Regions from separate parts of the Pseudomonas sp. NPDC087598 genome, predicted to be linked through region 3. Evidence: riboswitches for the same ligand, from Rfam matches in the RefSeq annotation. Region 3 holds a riboswitch; each other region holds the start of a gene.
What was found. Region 3 has a riboswitch for cobalamin ahead of cobO (cob(I)yrinic acid a,c-diamide adenosyltransferase). Riboswitches for the same ligand answer to the same signal wherever they lie in the genome.
Positions count from the first base shown of each region.

Region 1: it holds a riboswitch for cobalamin, as region 3 does, so the genes downstream of both, cobW (cobalamin biosynthesis protein CobW) here and cobO (cob(I)yrinic acid a,c-diamide adenosyltransferase) in region 3, are expected to answer to the same signal.
Region 2: it holds a riboswitch for cobalamin, as region 3 does, so the genes downstream of both, ACIOWE_RS20650 (TonB-dependent receptor plug domain-containing protein) here and cobO (cob(I)yrinic acid a,c-diamide adenosyltransferase) in region 3, are expected to answer to the same signal.

Region 1 is NZ_JBIUWQ010000007.1:83,357-89,775, forward strand. It holds gene cobN (cobaltochelatase subunit CobN) at 1-3,033, opposite strand, end outside; gene cobW (cobalamin biosynthesis protein CobW) at 3,037-4,110, opposite strand; cobalamin riboswitch at 4,208-4,420, opposite strand; gene ACIOWE_RS06310 (MFS transporter) at 4,902-6,083, shown strand; gene ACIOWE_RS06315 (LysR family transcriptional regulator) at 6,173-6,419, shown strand, end outside.
Region 2 is NZ_JBIUWQ010000041.1:21,979-28,397, reverse strand. It holds gene ACIOWE_RS20675 (low affinity iron permease family protein) at 1-161, opposite strand, end outside; gene ACIOWE_RS20670 (DNA methylase) at 243-677, shown strand; gene ACIOWE_RS20665 (PLD nuclease N-terminal domain-containing protein) at 674-889, opposite strand; gene ACIOWE_RS20660 (ABC transporter substrate-binding protein) at 942-1,865, opposite strand; gene ACIOWE_RS20655 ((2Fe-2S) ferredoxin domain-containing protein) at 1,862-2,221, opposite strand; gene ACIOWE_RS20650 (TonB-dependent receptor plug domain-containing protein) at 2,221-4,158, opposite strand; cobalamin riboswitch at 4,251-4,457, opposite strand; gene ACIOWE_RS20645 (LysR family transcriptional regulator) at 4,497-5,408, opposite strand; gene ACIOWE_RS20640 (DoxX family protein) at 5,595-6,035, shown strand; gene ACIOWE_RS20635 (NADP-dependent oxidoreductase) at 6,106-6,419, shown strand, end outside.
Region 3 is NZ_JBIUWQ010000044.1:19,069-25,487, reverse strand. It holds gene cbiB (adenosylcobinamide-phosphate synthase CbiB) at 1-799, opposite strand, end outside; gene bluB (5,6-dimethylbenzimidazole synthase) at 796-1,446, opposite strand; gene ACIOWE_RS21510 (cobyrinate a,c-diamide synthase) at 1,443-2,843, opposite strand; gene cobO (cob(I)yrinic acid a,c-diamide adenosyltransferase) at 2,840-3,451, opposite strand; cobalamin riboswitch at 3,532-3,763, opposite strand; gene ACIOWE_RS21500 (hypothetical protein) at 3,926-4,510, shown strand; gene ACIOWE_RS21495 (PQQ-dependent sugar dehydrogenase) at 4,577-5,890, shown strand; gene ACIOWE_RS21490 (C40 family peptidase) at 6,024-6,419, opposite strand, start outside.

The sequences.
Region 1 (6,419 bases), on a different contig from region 3:
CGCCGCCACCGCTTGCACCGCCGCATCGAACAGACGGATCAGATTGGCGAAGGCGTCGCGGAAGAAACCCGACACCCGCAGCGTCACATCGACACGCGGACGGTCGAGCAGGCTCAGCGGCAGAATCTCGAAATCATCGACGCGTTGGCTGCCGGTGGCCCACACCGGACGCACGCCCATCAAGGCCATGGCCTGGGCGATGTCATCGCCGCCAGTGCGCATGGTCGCCGTGCCCCAGACTGACAGGCCGAGCTGACGCAGGTGATCGCCGTGATCCTGCAGGTGCCGTTCGAGAATCAGCGTGGCCGACTGGAAACCGATGCGCCACGCGGTCGTGGTCGGCAGGTTGCGCACGTCCACCGAGTAGAAGTTGCGGCCGGTTGGCAATACGTCGAGGCGACCGCGACTGGGTGCACCGCTGGGACCGGCGGGGACGAAACGGCCGCCGAGGGCATCGAGCAGGCCGCGCATTTCGGCGGGGCCACAGCCGTCGAGGCGTGGGGCGACGACTTCGCGCAGGGACTGGGTGATCAGATTTACATCTGACCAACCCGGTCCCTGTGGGAGCGAGCCTGCTCGCGAAAGCGGTGGGTCAGGTAAATCTATAGCGAATGATACGACGCCTTCGCGAGCAGGCTCGCTCCCACAAGGAGTTTGCAGTGCTTGGGAGATCAGGTCTGTGGCGAACAACTCCAGGCGTTCGCGGGTGTCGCCGGCGGTGCGCCAGACCTCTTCGCTGAGCGATTGCAACTCATCGGGACGCGGGCCAGTCCACGGATCGGCCAGTGCACAATCCAGCGGGTCGAAGCCCAATTCAAACGCCTTGGCCAATGCCCGCAGCAAACTCGATTGCGCGCCCTTGCCATCGCCGCGTGGAATGCGCAGCAATGCCAGCAACGTATCGATACGCAAACGCCCGCTCGGTGATTCGCCGAAAATGTGCAACCCGTCGCGGATCTGCGATTCCTTCAGATCACACAAATAGGTATCGAGACGCGGCAGCCAGATCGCCGCATCGGCGTCGCTGTCGAGCGCCGCATCGAGTTGCAGCTCTCGGTCGATCTGTGTGTCGCGCACCAGTTGCAGAATGTCCCGTTGCAACTCACGTGCACGACGCGGATCGAGCAGTTGCGCTTCGTAATATTCGTCGGCCAGCAGTTCCAGATTACGCAGTGGACCGTAGGTTTCGGCGCGGGTCAGCGGCGGCATCAGGTGATCGATGATCACCGCTTGCGTGCGCCGTTTGGCCTGGGCGCCCTCGCCCGGGTCGTTGACGATAAACGGATAGATATTCGGCAGAGGCCCGAGCAATGCATCCGGCCAGCAGTTCTCGGAAAGCCCGACGCCTTTGCCCGGCAGCCATTCGAGGTTGCCGTGTTTGCCGACATGGATAACGCCGTGGGCGCCATAGGTATTGCGCAGCCAGAAGTAGAAAGCGAGATAACCGTGGGGTGGCACCAGATCCGGGTCGTGATACACCGCGCTCGCGTCGACCTGATAACCACGCGCCGGCTGAATGCCGACGAAGGTCAGGCCAAAGCGCAGACCGGCGATCATCATGCGCCCATCGCGGCACATCGGATCGTTTTGCGGCGTGCCCCAACGTTCGATCACGGCAGCTCGATTGGCTTCAGGCAACGCGCTGAACATCGTCAGGTAAGCGTCCATCGCCAGGCTTTGCTGGCACGGACGCAAATCAATCGTGTCGAGGTCATTGCTGACGCCGCCGAGCAACTGCTGGATCAGTTCGGTGCCGCTGTCCGGCAGTTGCGCAGTGAGCGGATAACCCTCGGCCTGCAAGGCGCGCAGGATGTTCAGCGCCGCCGCCGGCGTATCCAGACCGACACCGTTGCCGATGCGCCCGTCGCGAGTCGGGTAGTTGGCGAGAATCAGCGCAATGCGTTTCTCGGCATTCGGCACGCGCGCCAGATCGATCCAGCGTCGCGCCAGTTCGGCGACGAAATCCATGCGCTCGGGTTGCGCGCGATAACAGACCACGTCGGACTGACTGCGCTCACTGCGCCAGGCCAGATCCTTGAAGCTGATCGGGCGGCTGATGATGCGCCCGTCGAGTTCCGGCAGGGCAATGTGCATCGCCAGATCCCGTGGGCCGAGGCCCTGCTCGCTGTCACGCCAGCCGGGTTCGTTGTCTTGGGCGCAGATGGCCTGGATCACCGGAATATTGCGACGAAACGGCCGTAAGTGCGGGGCTTCAGGGCTGGATTGGGCGAAACCGGTGGTGTTGAGAATCACCCCCGCCTCGACCTCATCCAGCCAATCTTCGACGACTGCCAGACAGCCGGGCTCTTTCAGGCTGGCCACGGCAATCGGCAACGGATTAAGCCCCGCCGCTTGCAGGCGCTGGCAGAAAACATCGATGAACGCCGTGTTCGCCGCTTGCAGGTGTGAACGGTAAAACAACACCGCCGCGACCGGTTGATCCGGCAGCCAATCGGCTTGCCAGTCGCGCAGTGCCGCGGTGTTTTTATCGGGGTGGTAAATCGCTGTGCGTGGCAGGGTCTGCGGCTCGCCCCAAACGTAATCGCGAGCAAGCCAACGACTGGCCAGACAACGGAAGAAATCCAGCGCATTGCCCATGCCGCCCTGACGCAGGAACTGCCAGAGCCGGTCGCGTTCCTCGGCGCCGACGGTACTCAAGTCGCTGAGTTCCGGATCGGGGCGATCATCACCCGGCACCAGAATCACTTGCACACCGCGCTCGGACAGCTCGATCAAACGCTCGACGCCGTAGCGCCAATAAGCAATGCCGCCGTGCAGCGAAATCAGAATGACCTTGGCATGACGCAGCACTTCATCGACGTACAAATCGACCGAAGCATGATTCTGCACCTGCATCGGGTTGGCCAGACGCAGGCTCGGATAATCCTCGGGCAACTGCTGCGCGGCCTCGGCGAGCAGCGCCAGACTGGAGTCGCCGCTGCACAGGATCACCAGCTCGGCGGGGGTTTGTCCAAGGTCGGCAATGTTGTCATCCGACACGAAACCGCCGGGCTGGGTCCTGAGCAGGTGCATGGCTTAAACGCTGAGCGCGGCGCGCAGTTGCGCTTCAAGTTGCGCCGCGTCGAGTTCCTGACCGATCAATACCAGACGCGTGACACGCGCTTCATCGGCGCCCCACTGACGGTCGAAATGCTTGTCGAAACGCGTACCCACGCCTTGAATCAGCAGGCGCATCGGCTTGTTCGGGATGGCCGCGAAACCCTTCACACGCAGGATGCCGTGCTTGACCACCAGTTGCGTCAGCGCGTCGAGCAACAGGCTTTCGTCGGCTTGCGGCAGTTCGATGGAAATCGAATCGAAGGCGTCGTGATCGTGGTCGTCGTGATCGTCATCGCCTTCACCGTGGTGATGGTCGTGATGGCTGTGGCGGCTATCGATGTGTTCTTCCGAACCGGCGCCGAGGCCGATCAGCACGTCCAGCGGCAGACGACCGTTGCTGGCTTCGATGATCTTCACCGCTGGCGGCAGTTCTTCGGCGACTTCGGCGCGTACGCGAGCCAGATCTTCCGGGCTGGTCTGGTCGGCCTTGTTGAGAATCACCAGGTCGGCGCTGGCCAGTTGATCGGCGAACAGTTCGTGCAGCGGCGATTCGTGATCCAGGTTCGGATCGAGTTTGCGCTGGGCATCGACCTGATCCGGGAACGCGGCAAAGGTGCCGGCGGCCACGGCCGGGCTGTCGACCACAGTGATCACCGCGTCGACGGTGCAGGCGCTACGAATTTCCGGCCACTGGAAGGCCTGAACCAGCGGTTTTGGCAGGGCCAGGCCGGAGGTTTCGATGAGGATGTGATCGAGGTCGGCGCGACGGGCAACCAATTCGCGCATCACCGGGAAGAATTCTTCTTGAACGGTGCAGCACAGGCAGCCGTTGGCCAGTTCGTAAACGCGGCCGGTGGCTTCTTCTTCGGTGCAGCCGATGGTGCATTGCTTGAGGATTTCACCGTCGATGCCCAACTCGCCGAACTCGTTGACGATCACCGCGATACGCCGGCCCTGAGCGTTGTCGAGCATGTGTCGCAGCAGTGTGGTTTTGCCCGAGCCGAGGAAGCCGGTGACGATGGTGACGGGGAGTTTGGCCAGTGTTTTCATCGGATGCCCTTTGGCAAGGTGGCGGGCAAACGGGACGAGATCCGCGGCGCAGCTGCGCGCGGAAGAATTCGCCACCGGATCACCCCGCCCGGTTGTAGTGAGAAATCTGTGACGAGGCAGGTCTCCTGGCTGACGGTGTTCAGGCCTTGAGCCTGGCATTCGCTGCGCCTTCCCGCTGGCTCATGGGTTGAGCTGGCAGTGGCGTGGCAGTGAATTTCACCGTTCACAGTTGCGGGGGCAGCCGCGGCTTGGACCGCGTTCCCTTCTTAGCTCCGGTTTTTGCCGGAGAACCTCGAAGGTGCAAGGCTACGCATGGTGTGGTTTAGGGTCAATGGGATTGGGTTTCGGGTTTTTCGTTTTGCGTGCATATCCGTTGCTGCGGGTGTTGCCTCTGGCGGTTTCGCTCTTACAGCGACTCACTTTTCCAGACGCCGAAAAGTAAGCAAAAGGCTTGGCCCCCGGCGTACGGCACTTCGCTTGGGCTCAGTGTTCCCTCGCTACGGTGTCCATCCGGGGGCATCGCCTACGGTTTGCTGCGCTGCACCTCCTCTCGATGTGTTTGGCTTCGCCAAACGGCGCTGCGCGCCTAACCCCCGGATGAACACCTTCACTCGGCCTGCCGAAGGGGCTAAAGGGCAAAAGCCAAAGCAGATCAAAAGAACGCAGCGTGCCGCAGCTCCTACAGGGGGTTGTCATAAATAGATTTATACCCATACACCGAATAACCAATTTCATTTATAGATCATTGCTCTCTAGCCTCTCGCCATCTTCCCCTTCCGAGAGAGGCTCACATGCCCTTTGTCATTTACATCTTCACCCTCAGCGCTTTCGCTCTGGGTTTGGCCGAATTCGTGCCGATTGGTTTAACCGACGTCATGGCCCGCAGTCTCGGCGTCGACGTCGAAGCCACCGGGGCGACCATCACCGCGTATGCCTTGGGCGCCACGCTGTCGGCGCCGTTGTTCAGTGCATTGACCGCCCGCTGGTCACGCAAGAACGTGATGCTCGCCACGGCGCTGGTGTTCAGCGTCGGTAGCCTCGCGGCGGCGTTTTCGACGACGTTGACGCTGATGCTGGTGGCGCGATTCATCGCCGGCATGGGGCATGGTCTGTTTCTGGCAGTGGCTTCGAGTACGGCGGCGCGCTTGGCTGGTCCCGGGCGCGCCGGTAGTGCGGTGGCGGTGGTGTTCGGTGGTTTTACCTTGGCCATGGCTATTGGCGTGCCGATCAGTACCTATCTCGGCGGCGTGATGTCGTGGCGTCTGGTGTTGGCGGCGATTGCGGTGTTCGGTGCGATTGGCTTCTTCGGTTTGCTGTTCGGCATGCGTGATCCGCTGCCAACCGCTGCCGACAGCGGCTCGGCGTTGCACAGTCTGAAGGCGTTGCTCAACGGCAAGCTGTTGGCCGGCGCACTGGTCACGGTGCTGGGTTATGCCGGTTCCTTCGTCGCCTACACCTACATCGCACCGGTGCTCACCGAGGTGACCGGCACCACCGCCGCCACCGTCGGCGTGTTCATGTTGTTGTATGGCGTGATGGCGGCTATCGGCAATGTGCTCGGCGGCAAACTGACGGATGCCTGGGGCGTCGACCGCGCCAGCGCTGCATTGATCGCCGGCATTGTGGTGGTGACGGCGGGCATGTGGGCATTCTCCGGTTCAGCGTTGATGATGGGCGTGCTGGTCGCCCTGCTGGGTATGTTCAGCTTCGCCGCAGTGCCGGCGTTGCAGGCGCGTTTGATCGGGGTTGCCGAGCGTCATGCGCCGCACGCTCATGGGGTCGCGGCAGGTTTGAATATTGCCGGATTCAATTCCGGGATCGCGTTGGGATCGGTGCTGGGCGCCGTCACGATCAGTCAGGTTGGTCTGAGCTTCGTCGGACTCACCGGTGCAGCGGTTTCGGCGCTGGGCTTGTTGCTGGTATTGAGTCAGATGGCCGCAACACCACGCTATCGGGCGGCTGAGACTCTATAAGCCCTCAGCGCACGGAACGCCGCCATGGCGTTCCGTTCCGGCAGGCACAGTGGTAAAAGCAACCTTCACCCTTTGGGCGCCGGAGCACCATGAGCCACCTCACCCACCTGCGAACGTTCCTCGAAGCGTACCGTGCCAAGTCGTTTTCCAAGGCTGCGGAACACTTGGGCATCACTCAACCGGCAGCATCGATGCACATTCAGGCGGTCGAAGCGCTGGTTGGCAAGCCGCTGTTCCGGCGCTTGCCACGCGGTGTCGAGCCGACTGAAGCGGCGGACGAACTGGCGCGTTCCGTGGCGCCGTTTCTCGATGGTCTGGAAAGCAAGATCGCCTCGC
Region 2 (6,419 bases), on a different contig from region 3:
ATGATCGTGGTCGACGTGTTGATGATCAGTTGCCAGGTGTCGTTGTAGTGAAAGTAGGGGCCAGTCAGTGCCCAGATGATGATCAAGACGATCGCGGCAACAAAGGTTTTCGAGCTGCCGGCCCAGTTGGACAGGGCCTGACAGAAAGACGCGAATTTCATGAGTGTGCGAGCTCTTGAGGAAGGTAAGGCATAGACCCCGGCAAACCTTTGAAATTCTTTTTTACAATTGCGGAGTGCTCAATGAGTAAAACGATCACCGCGCAGGACCTGCATATCCACTTTGGCCACGGCGATGAGACGCCGCTGTTCAAATGGTTGATCGCCAGTTTCCTGATGGGCAAACGCATCCAGGCCGACATTGCTGCGCAGGCTTATCGGGTGATTGTCGAGAAACGCCAGCGCGACACGCCGCGCAAGTTGGCCAACTGCAGCCATCGGGAACTGGTGGCGATGCTCGGCGAAGCGCATTACGTGCGCTACGACGAAACCACGGCGCAGCGCCTGCTGGCGTTGGCCCACAAGCTCAATGATGACTACGCAGGGAAGGTCGGCAATATCGTCGCCGCGAGTGCCGATCGCCAGGCGTTCGAAAAGCGCCTGGCGGAATTCGACGGGATCGGCCCGAAGACCGTTGAGATTTTCATGCGTGAAGCCGGCGCGCTGTTGTTCGGTTAGCGCCCGGAATGCGACGCCGTGTTCTGGCTGATGTGTTTCGGCCCTGCGATTGCCCAGGCGATCAGCCCGAACAGCGGCACAAACACGATCAGTACAATCCACACCCCTTTGTTGTTCGATTTCCCCTCGCTTTTACGCACCCGATTGATGGCCCACAGTTCGATAACTAGAAGAACTGCCGCCAGTACGATCCACACGGTTTCGATTTGCATTGGCTACCTCCTGATGGTTTTTCTTAGGTGGCGTGTGGTGCGGCGGGTTCATTTAATTTTCGTTGAGTGCCTTGAGTTGTCGGGCCAGATGCAGCGCGACGGCACCGCTGTTGAGCGTCGGCAGCAAATGAGTGAAAGGAATGTCGATCATGCGGTTTTCGCGCACGGCACGCAGGCGCGATAACACCGGGTCGTTCTTCAGCAACTGACGTTTGCGCCAGGCAGGTGACCATTCGGCATCGGCCAGCAGGATGACATCGGGCTCGCCGAGCAGCAGGGTTTCGCGGCTCACGGTCACTCGATACTGATTGATCCCGGCGAACAGATTGCGCGCGCCGGCAGCGGCGAGCAGCGTAGTCACGAACCCGCGGCCACCCTCCGAGTCGAGGCCGTTGACCTCGCTGTCGAGATAGAACACCGACAACGGTTTTTCGGCGCCGATCAGGGCACTTGCACGGGCCAGGTCGGCATCCATGGCGGCGCTGAGTTGTTGGGCTTTTTGCGGTTTGTGCAGCAGCGTGCCGAGGGTGTGCAGGTCGTGGCGCACGTGTTCGAAGTAATCCAGCGAATGCCCCGCGCAGGCCGCTTCCAGTAAGTAGGAACCGACCCCGTTGCGCGCCAGACCCGAGCGCGAGGTCACGCCGTCGCCGAACGCCGTGGCAAACCCGCCGACCACCAGATCCGGCTTCTGCGCATAGAGCACTTCGCTGGACGGGTATCGCTGCGCAATCACCGGGACACCGAAATACTCGGCGTTGCCATCCCCGGCATGGGTATCGTCCAGATACGCCACGCCCACCAGCGTCGGGCCGGCATCGAGGGCGAGCAACAGGTCAGCGGCGTGCTGATTGAGCGCAACAATGCGCGACGGCGGTGATTGCGCGGTGTTCCAGGTCTCGCTGCAATTTCGCAAGCTGTCGGCACCCGCAGCAGTAGAGCAGAGCAGGGCGCTCGCCAGTAGCCACGACGCCCTCATGTGCGCGCCTTGATCAGCAAATCGACGACGACCTCGCCACCGACCAGATGCCCTTCGACCAGCCGTTGCACGTCTTCGTTGCTGTGCACGCCATACCAGCACGTCTCCGGGTACACCGTGAGAATCGGCCCCAGATTGCACGGGAACTGACAGTGCGTGCGCGTCAGCAACACCCCGCCCGGGGTTTCGATGCGGTCATGCGCCAGCAAATGCCGGCGCAGGGTTTTCCATAACTGCAAGGCGCCGCGCTGGGTGCAGCGTGGGCCGGTGCAGAGGAACACGTGACGCGCATGTTCGGGGACGTGCGACCAGTCCGGATGGGTGTCGATGCCGTCGTGGCTGATGGAGTTCGTCATCAGAAGGTGTACGTGTAGCGGACTTCGGAGGTGAACGGCCGTCCGAGGTTGTCGACGTTGTTCGAGCGACTGGTGACGTAGTCGCGGTCGAACAGGTTTTCCACCAGCAGGCTCAGGCGATGCTGGTGGGCGTTGTCGAGGTAGCGGTAAGCGTCGGCATCCACCACCGAGTAATGCCCGTATTCAACCTGTTTCGAGCTGGTCACGTCGCGGATATAACGGATCGCGCCGCCGGCACCCCACAAACGATTCTCCGACTCAAAACCGATGCGTGAGCGGGCGAAGAAGCTCGGGATGTCATTGATCGTCACACCGGTGCGCGACTCGGTGAGGTTGCGGGTCATGTCGGCCTGCACACTCCATTGATCGTTGAGCGCGAGTTTCGCGTCAGCCTCGAGACCGCGCATGCGGATCTGCCCTTCGCCGTTGACCCACTGGATGTCGTCGAGGGTGATCAGGTCGTCGATCTTGCGTTTGAACAGGGTGACGCTGGCGCTGAATTCGCGGTCGAGCAGCAGGCCTTTGTAATCGAGACCCAGTTCGGCGTTGCGGCTTTTCTCCGGTTTGAGGTTGCGGTTGCCGATCTCGTCGCCCGGTTCATTGACGAACAATTGCTCGGCGTTCGGCAGTTTGTAGGCACTGCCGTACTGGCCGCGCAGGGACCAGTTTTCGTTGAGGTCATAAAGCGAGGTGAGCATGCCGACAGTGGCGCTATCACCGCCGGCCATGGCTTCGTGACGAATGCCGATGCTCGGGTGCCAATCGGGCAGGGCGTCAATCTGCGGACGCAGTTGCGTATAGATCGCGTGGGCTTCGGCCTTGTCATTGTCGATGATCAGCACATCGTCCTGGCCCTTGAACCATTGGTTGTCGGTACCGACAATCAGCACATGACCACCGGGCAATTCTGCTTTGCCCTCGGCCTGCACACCCCAATCGGTGAAACCCCAGTAGTCGTTGTGGTTGATGACTTTGGTGCCGCCACCGTCGACGTTGTTGATGCGCGTGTAGCGCGTGTCCCAGTCGTTGATATGACCTTTGACGAAGTAACTCAGGCGCTCATTGAGGTTCTGTTCGAAGGTCGCTGTGGCGATCTGTTGCACGCGGTCGTTGGTGGTCTTGTGATCGTTGACCGGGCGGGCGAAGTCGAGATTGGCGTCGGCGTATTGGTAGAACAGCTCCAGCCGCGAGTCATCGCCAAACGACTGAATGGCCTTGCCGCCGAACGTGGTGACTTCGTAGGCGCGCTTCTTCTCGGTATCGTTTTTCATGTCGCGGTTGCGAAACGGCTGGTAGCCGTCGGAGACGTTGTGGCTGACATACGCGAGCAAGCCGAGGTCGCCGAAACCATTGCTGAAGATGTTCTCGACCCGGGCGTCTTCAGTGGTGCCGCCGAAGGTGTCCAGGCCCAGATTGACTTCGCCGGAAGCTTTGCGGCTCTGCGGGCTGCGGGTGACGATGTTGATCACTCCCGACACTGCCTGCGTGCCGAACAACAGACTCTGCCCACCCTTGAGCACTTCGATGCGCTCGATGGCGTTGGCCGGCAGGGTGTCCAGATACAGGCCACCGTAGAGACGGTTATTCAGTCGCACGCCGTCGAGCAGGATCAGCGTGTCGTCGTTGCGCCCGCCCAGCAAGGAGTAGGTGCCGTAGTCGAACGGGCCGTTTTTCGGTGCGACGTACAAGCCGGGAATGAACATCTGCATGACGCGGCTGACATCGGCGCCGGGGCCTGCGCGCTCGATCTGCTCGCGGCTGACGATTTCCACTTTGCTGCCGTAGTGCGCCATGTCGGCGACGGTGGTGGACTCCACCGAGGGCGCGGAAACGATTTGCTGATTGAGTTCCAGCGGCGCGTCGTCGGCCAGCAGAAACGGGCTGAACAGGCAACCGAATAACAGGGAGGGAGCCGAGGGATTGAAAGGTCGAATCATTGTCTTCTCGAAAAGGATCTTCGCAGAAGAGCATGCAGGAGAAGGCATCGCGCACAGCCAATACCGGCCCATGCCCGCCCACCGCAGGATTTTGCCAAACAGAAATTCCAGGCCGGTCTCCGGGCTCACGCGTATCGATGCCTTCACCTTCCCATGGCTTTTTGGCCACAGTGGTGTGTCGAAAACATCACGCGTATACCGTTGCGGGGGCAGCACCGGACTTGTTCGAAAAGAACCTACCGGTTTCCCGTTTCACCCCATGCACGGCGGCATGGGACACCTGAAACTGGGCGGCATCTGAACATTCGACAGACCGTTCGTCAACTTTTCGGACCGGCCTATGCCTGCTGCGCCGCCCCCTGTTGCACAAAGCGCTCGATCAACCACCGCGCCGCCGGGCCGGGTGGCAGATCGGTGCGATAGATGACGTCGAAGGTGTAAATGCCGCTCTCGTATTCCGGCAACTGCAGGCGTACCAGACGACCGCTGCGCAAGTCCTCTTCGACCATCGGGACCGGCATGTTGCCCCAGCCGATGCCTTCGCGCAGCAGCATGTGTTTGGCGCCGAGGTCCGCCAACCGCCAGGTGCGGTTGCTGAGCACGGCGAACTCCCGGTCCTTGGTCAGCCGCGAACGGTCGGACAGCACCAGTTGAGTGAACTCGCGCCCGGCCCCCGGCGCATTCGACTCGCTTGAGGCCAACGGATGCCCGGGATCTGCCACCGGAATCAGCTCGACGCTGCCGACTGCGATTCTCTCGATACCGTCGATGCCTTCGTTCATCGGCCCGCTGACTCCGACGATGGCGTTACCGTTGATGACCAGCTCCGTGACGGCCCCAAGCGCCTCCATGTGCAAGTGCAGAGCAACGGTGGGGAAGGCTTCGCGAAAGGATTTCAGCGCGTCGACCACACGCTCGGGCGGCAGCATCACATCGAGTACCAGATGCACTTCGGCTTCCAGCCCTTGCAGCAAACCTTTCACTTTGGCGCGCAAGCCGTGCACGCCTTGGGCGATGGTCCGCGCTTCGGCCAGCACCGTGCGGCCGGCCTCGGTGAGTTGCGGTTTGCGGGTGGTCTGGCGATCGAACAGCGACACGCCGAGCTGCATTTCCAAGTTGGCAATCGAATAGCTGACCACCGAAGTGGCGCGGTGCAGCTTCCTCGCGGCCCCGGCAAAACTGCCGACGTCGACGACGGTCAGGAACACGCGCAGTTGGTCCAGGGTTGGTGTGCCCGGGTCGGAAATCATCGTCGCAGCCTCGAACATGACGGGGTGGGTCACGCAGATATAACCGAATGCTGCGTACTCAGCTTGTCTATTTTTTAGAACGTGATGATCTAAATTAGTCAGCTATTCAGATGAGTCGTTGCAGCGCAAGATTTTCTTCAACAGGGCGGTTCACGCCGAACCCCCGAACTTTTGAAGGAAATACCGATGACCATTTCTGCAAACACCGCTCAACCACAAGTCGCTGAACAGTCACGCGCCGATGTCGCTCAAGCCTCGGCCGCGTTGATCGGCCGTGTACTGCTCAGCGCGATTTTCATCCTCTCCGGTTTCTCCAAACTGGCCGCGCCGGCAATGATGATCGGGTACATCAGCTCCGTCGGGCTACCGCTGCCATCCGTGGCGTTGGCCGTGGCGATCATCGTTGAAATCGGCGGTGGCCTGGCGCTGATCGCTGGCTATCGCACTCGCACCGTGGCGGCGGTATTGGCGCTGTTCAGCGTGATGACTGCCCTGGCTTTCCATAACGCGCTGGGCGATCAGAACCAGTTCATCCACTTCTTCAAGAATATCGCCATGGCCGGTGGCCTGTTGCAGGTGGTGGCCTTCGGTGCCGGTCGCTTCAGCCTCGACGCACGCCGTACTTGAGTCGCGCTGTTGCCAGGGGAGAGCCCTGGCAACAGACGTTTGATCAACCCGTTAAACAGTGGAGATTGTGATGAAGGCTTTGCGTGTTTACGAGTACGGCGGTTCTGCAGCGTTGCGTCTGGAAGAGGTTGCCGATCCGGTTGCTGGAGCTGGCGAGGTGCTGATTCAGGTCGCCGCCGCCGGGGTCAATCCGATTGACTGGAAAATCCTCTCGGGTGCCATGCAGGCGTTCATCCCGCTGCCAATGCCGTTCACACCGGGCGTTGAAGTGGCCGGGACCGTGATCGCCAAGGGTGACGGCGTCACCGGCTTCAGCCTCGGCGACGAGGTATTCGGTTTCATCAACATCGTCGGCGGCTATGCGAGCAAAGCGGTGGCCCCGGT
Region 3 (6,419 bases):
CGCCGAGTTGCGGACGCTCATGCAGTTCGCCGTGATAGATCGCCGGGCCACCCAACTCCACGCCGAGCGCACCGGCACCCGCCGCCATCACCGGACCGGCGTTGGGGCTGTCCCACTGCGGTCCCTGGGTACGCCAGCATTTCAAGGCAAGTCGGGTTTTGCCGAGCAGTGCGTAGGTCAACGCCACCAACCGTGCAGGAATGTAGTTGAGGACATCGTCGATTTTTGCCGCACACCAGCCGAATCGCTCGAAGCGTTCGTTGCGATAGCCCCACATCGCGTCGAGCGTATTGCTCAAGCGATAGAGCACCACGCCCGGCGCACCGGCCACGACAAACCAGAACAGCGCGGCGAATACTGCATCGCTGCCGTTCTCCAGCACCGATTCAGTGGCGGCGCGGGCGACGGCAGTGCTATCGAGTTCGCTGGTCTGGCGGCTGACCAGATAACCGACTCGCTTGCGCGCCTCTTCCAGATCATCGGCGCGCAATGCAGCGGCAACCGGAGCAACATGCTCACCAAGGCTGCGCATGCCGAGGGCGCAATACAGCGCGAGAATTTCGACAAGCCAACCCATGTAAGGCGCCCAGGAAAACGCGGTGGCAAGCAAGGTCAGCGGCAGGACCGCGATCACCCACGCGGTGACGCCATGGCTGCGCCAGCCACGCCCCCCGGCGTTGAAACGTTGCTCGATGCGCCCGGCAAAATTGCCGAACGCCACCAGCGGATGCCAGCGTTTCGGTTCACCCAGCAGCGCATCCAGCGCGACCGCGGCGACACTCAACAACGCCACACTCATTGATTCACTCCCCAATAGTTTTCGTACAGCAACTCATTGAGCGGACGCGCCTGCGCCCACCCTTCGAGTACCAGCATCGGCGCCGGATAGAATTCCTTCACCGGGCCAAGACAAAGGACTGCCAGCGGCTTGGCTCCGACCGGTAGCTTCAGCAGATCGGCGAGTGCCTGCGGCTCGAACAGCGAGACCCAGCCCATGCCCAGGCCTTCAGCGCGTGAGGCCAGCCAGAGGTTTTGAATCGCACAGGACAACGAGGCCATGTCCATTTCCGGCAGCGTGCGGCGACCGAAAATGTGCTTTTCGCGATCATCCATCAGCGCGGCAACCAGCACTTCGGCGCAATCGTTGATGCCTTCGACCTTGAGTTTCATGAACTCGTCGCTGCGCTCGCCCAAGGCTTCGGCAGTGCGCACGCGCTCTTCTTCCACCAGATGCTGGATCTGCTGGCGCAGGTTGCGATCGCTGATGCGGATGAAGCGCCAGGGCTGCATCAGGCCGACGCTCGGCGCCTGATGGGCGGCTTCGAGCAAACGGCGCAGCAGTTCGGGCTCGACGGTGCCGCCAGTGAAGTGGCGCATGTCGCGGCGTTCGGCGATGGCTCTATAAACCGCTGCGCGCTCGGTTTCGGTGAATGCGTTGTCGGTCATGGCCCCTTCGCGAGCAGGCTCGCTCCTACAGGAGATCGCATTTCTTCAGACTGCACACCGTCCACTGTAGGAGTGAGCCTGCTCGCGATGGCGGCCTCAAGGTCGGGCAGAAACAGTGCAGCAACAGCCGCAGGATTCGACGGGAAATAAAAGTGCACGTAAGAAGCCGTCATCCGCCCTTCCCGATAGACCGCCTCCGCCCCGCGCCCGCCATTCGGGCTCAGGCCACGGGCAATCGGCGTCAGTTCAGTGGTTGTCAGGGAATGGTGATACGTGTGGCCACGCAACGAACCTTCCGGCAGCTCCACCGCTTGCAGCGCCAACGCCGCGAGACGCTTTTGCATTACCGCATCGCCCGCCAGCAAACCGACCAGTTCAGCACGAGTGCCTTCAACGTCGGTCAGGGAATCGAGCAGGTAAAGCATGCCGCCACACTCGGCGAGTAACGGATTGCCAGCGGCGTGATGCGCTCGGATCGCGTCGAGCATCGCGGTGTTCTGCGACAGCGCAACGTGATGCAACTCCGGATAACCACCGGGCAGATACAAACTGTCCGCCTCGGGCAATTGTGTATCGCGGATTGGCGAGAAGAAGCTCAACTCAGCCCCCATCGCGCGCAACAGATCGAGGCTCGCGCCATAAGTGAAGGCAAACGCCTCATCACGGGCAACGGCAATTCGCACGCCGTTGAGCAACGGCTCGGCGGCGATTACGTCAGGCGCGGCGAACTCCACGGCCGGTGGCAGCGCTACCTCACAACTGCTGGCGAGGGCTGCGGCGGCCGCGTCGAGGCGCATGTCGAGGTCATTCAGTTCGCTGGCTTGCACGAGGCCGAGGTGGCGGCTCGGCAGCTCGATCCCGGTCTCGCGGGACAACGCGCCGTACCAGCGCAAACCTTCGGTGAGGCTGCCTTCGAGCAATTGCGCATGGCGCAAGGTGCCGACGCGATTGGCCAGGACGCCGGCAAACGGCAAGTCCGGCTGATAGCGTGCCAGACCCAATGCCAATGCACCGAACGTCTGAGCCATAGCCGTGCCGTCGATCACCCCGAGTACCGGCACGCCAAAATGCCGCGCCAGATCGGCGCTCGAGGGCGTGCCGTCAAACAATCCCATCACGCCTTCGATCAGAATCAGGTCGGCATCGGCTGCGGCTTCCCACAACAGGCGACGGCTTTCCTGCTCGCCGACCATCCACATGTCCAATTGATAGACCGGCGCACCGCTGGCGCGCTCAAGAATCATCGGGTCGAGAAAATCCGGTCCGCATTTGAACACGCGAACCTTGCGCCCCTGATTGCGATGCAAACGGGCCAACGCAGCGGTGACGGTGGTCTTGCCCTGACCGGAGGCCGGTGCGGCGATAAGGACCGCCGGGCAGTGACGTGGTTGATTCAAAGTTCGACGCCTTTCTGCGCTTTGATGCCGGCCTGGAAGGCGTGTTTGAGCATGCCCATTTCGGTGACCGTGTCGCCCATCTCGATCATTTCCGGTTTGGCCGCACGACCGGTGACGATTACGTGCTGCATCGGCGGACGCGCCTGCAAGTCGCTGAGCACCTGATCAAGATCGAGGTAGCCGTGCTTGAGGGCGATGTTCAGTTCATCGAGCACCACCAGACCGATCGAGGGATCGCGCAGCAGTTCGCGGGAGACGGCCCAAGCGGCTTCGGCGGCGGCGATGTCGCGCTGACGGTCCTGGGTTTCCCAGGTGAAACCTTCGCCCATCACATGGAAACGCACTTGCTCGGGGAAGCGACGGAAGAACAGTTCTTCACCGGTGCTGTTACGGCCCTTGATGAACTGCACCACGCCGCACTGCATGCCGTGGCCCATGGCGCGGGCGAGCATGCCGAACGCCGAGCTGCTTTTGCCTTTGCCATTGCCGGTCAGCACCAACACCAGGCCGCATTCGTCAGGCGAGTTGGCGATGCGTTCGTCGATGACGGCTTTTTTGCGTTGCATACGCGCCAGATGGCGTTCGTCACGCTCGGGGGAATCAGTCATGGGGGAGCTCTCCGTTGAGGCTGGATAACGGCGGGCAGGCACAAGAATAGACGGCAAAAAGCCTGGCATCGCCCACCGTGATGCCGCTGGATGGATCAGGCCGGTCTCCGGGCTCATGAGCGGCGCAAGGCCTGGCTGCGCGCCTTCCCGCTTCTTTCGAGGCAGTGGCTCAAGGCGCAGCTTTTACTCATTTACCGTTGCGGGGGCAGCGCCGGGATCGTAGTGGTTCTTCGCGCGAAGACAACCCTCACCGGCTTCCCTGTTTCACTCTGTCGACGCAGGTCACAGAGCACCTGAAACAAGCCGCGAAGGTTAGAGGGTTGGGGGTGGAGCGTCAATTAAAGAGGGGGCCGTCGAGCGAATAACTGCCGTCGATCAATTATCTGGCGCCAATCTTGTGCCATGCTGAAACAAGTGATATCAAAGAGCCATGCTTTTCTCGAAAAAGCCATCACAACAATAAGGATGATTACGATGCAAGGCATGATCATCAGCAATCCGCGCCTGGAATTCCTGCGCCCGGTGCTTGAACGCTGGTTTGACTGTATCGACCGCTACAACGCCGTGCGCGGCGACAGCGACACGCCTTACTGGCATGACGAGAAAGCCAATCTCGGCTTGCTCTCGGCAGCGGCATGGATGGCCGAGCTGGTGACGCTGGAACAGACGGCCACCCGCAAGCAAAACGAAGAAGGCGAGCGCAATGCCCGCGCCGACCTGTTCCTCGCAGGCAGCGATGACCGCGCTTACATCCAGGCCACGCAACGCTGGCCACGGGTCAACAACCTCAACCTGACCCAAGCATTGCAGGAGATCACCAGCGACGCCAGACGCATCAGCTTTGCCAGCGACCTCAAACTCGGCTGCCTGTTTGTCGCCCCGCAAAAAGCCCAGCACAGCGCCAGCCCCGAAGAGCTGCAAGACATGGTCGACGACCTGCAAAAAGAACACACCTGCGCCGTCGCCTGGTATTTCCCCTACGCCTACCGCAAGTTGCGCAACGAAGCCGGCAACTATCACCCGGGCATTGCCGTGCTGTTCAAAGAGGCCCGCAGTTGAGCAGTTGAACCATCGGGCTTGCGCGCTCCTCTATGATTAGGAATGCATTCATAGGGAAGATCAGTAATGCGCAAGTCCCAGCTCGCTTTTGTCATCGCCCTCGCCGGAGGGCTCGCCGCCTGTGGTGAATCCTCCAGCCTGCAAGTTTCCGACGGCACCGGCCCGTCACCGAAATTGCCTGAACCGAACAAGACCCTGATCCCGACAGTGAATATTGCCCCGGCGATCGGCTGGCCCGAGGGCGGCAAACCGACCGCAGCGGCAGGCACCCAGGTCGCTGCGTTCGCCGAAGGCCTTGATCATCCACGCTGGCTCTACGTGTTGCCCAATGGTGATGTGCTGGTGGCAGAAACCAATGCCCCGCCGAAACCTGACGACAGCAGCGGCATTCGTGGCTGGGTGATGAAGAAAGTCATGGGCAAGGCTGGCGCCGGCGTACCGAGCCCGAATCGCATCACTCTGCTGCGTGATGCCGATCATGACGGTGTCGCCGAGACGCGTACGGTGTTCCTGCAGAACCTCAATTCGCCGTTTGGCATGACCCTGGTCGGCAATGATCTGTATGTGGCGGATACCGATCGCCTGCTGCGCTTCCATTACGAACCCGGCGCGACCGAAATCAAGTCGCAACCGATCAAGGTGACGGACCTGCCCGGCGGCACGCTGAATCATCACTGGACCAAGAACGTTATCGCCAGCAAGGACGGCAACAAGCTATACGTCACAGTCGGCTCGAACAGCAACGTCGGCGAAAACGGCCTGGATAAAGAGGAAGGTCGCGCGGCGATCTGGGAAGTCGACCGGGCGACCGGCAATCACCGCATCTTCGCCTCGGGCATTCGCAATCCCAACGGCCTGGCCTGGGAACCCACCAGCGGCGCGCTGTGGACGGCGGTCAACGAGCGTGACGAGATCGGCAGCGACCTGGTGCCGGACTACATCACCTCGGTCAAGGACGGTGGATTTTATGGCTGGCCGTTCAGCTATTACGGGCAGCATGTTGATGTGCGGGTGAATCCGCAGAACCTCGACCTGGTCGCCAAAGCCATTGCCCCGGATTACGCGGTCGGCCCGCACACTGCTTCGCTGGGCCTGACCTTCGCCGAGGGCAACACGCTGCCGGCGCAGTTCAAGGAAGGCGCGTTCATTAGCCAGCACGGCTCCTGGAACCGCAAGCCGCACAGTGGTTATAAAGTGATTTTCGTGCCGTTTACCGGCGGCAAGCCGAACGGCGCACCGGTGGATGTGCTGACCGGTTTCCTCGACAAGGACGAGAATGCGCTGGGCCGCCCGGTGGGCGTGGTGATCGACCAGCAAGGTGGTTTGCTGGTGGCGGATGACGTGGGGAACAAGGTGTGGCGGGTGTCTGCCACGAAGTGATATTGAATTTGACCTGAAACAACTGTGGGAGCGAGCCTGCTCGCGAATGCGGTGTGTCAGCCTCCATCGAGTTGACTGATACACCGTTTTCGCGAGCAGGCTCGCTCCCACATTAAGATTGCTGCGATTTTTCTTACGGGTTATGCGCCAGATGCTCAGGCTGCAACACCCGTTTCGCACTCAGATAAGCCTTCTGCCAATACGCCTTCGACAAGCTGTCCAGCTTCACCGTGCCGCCAGTGGCCGGCGCATGCACGAAGCGCCCTTCTCCGACGTAAATCCCCGCATGACTGACCTGCGAGCCGCCATTGGTGGCGAAGAAAATCAGATCTCCCGTCTGCAAGCCTTCCTTACCGACATTCGGCGCCTGCATCACGATCAGCTCGCGAGTGGAACGCGGCAGAGAGATACCTGCGGCATCACGGTAGACAAAACCGATGAGTCCGCTGCAATCAAACCCTGAATCCGGCGTGTTGCCACCCCAGCGATAAGGCGTACCCACCAGGCCAAGCGCGCGGAACAGCACGTC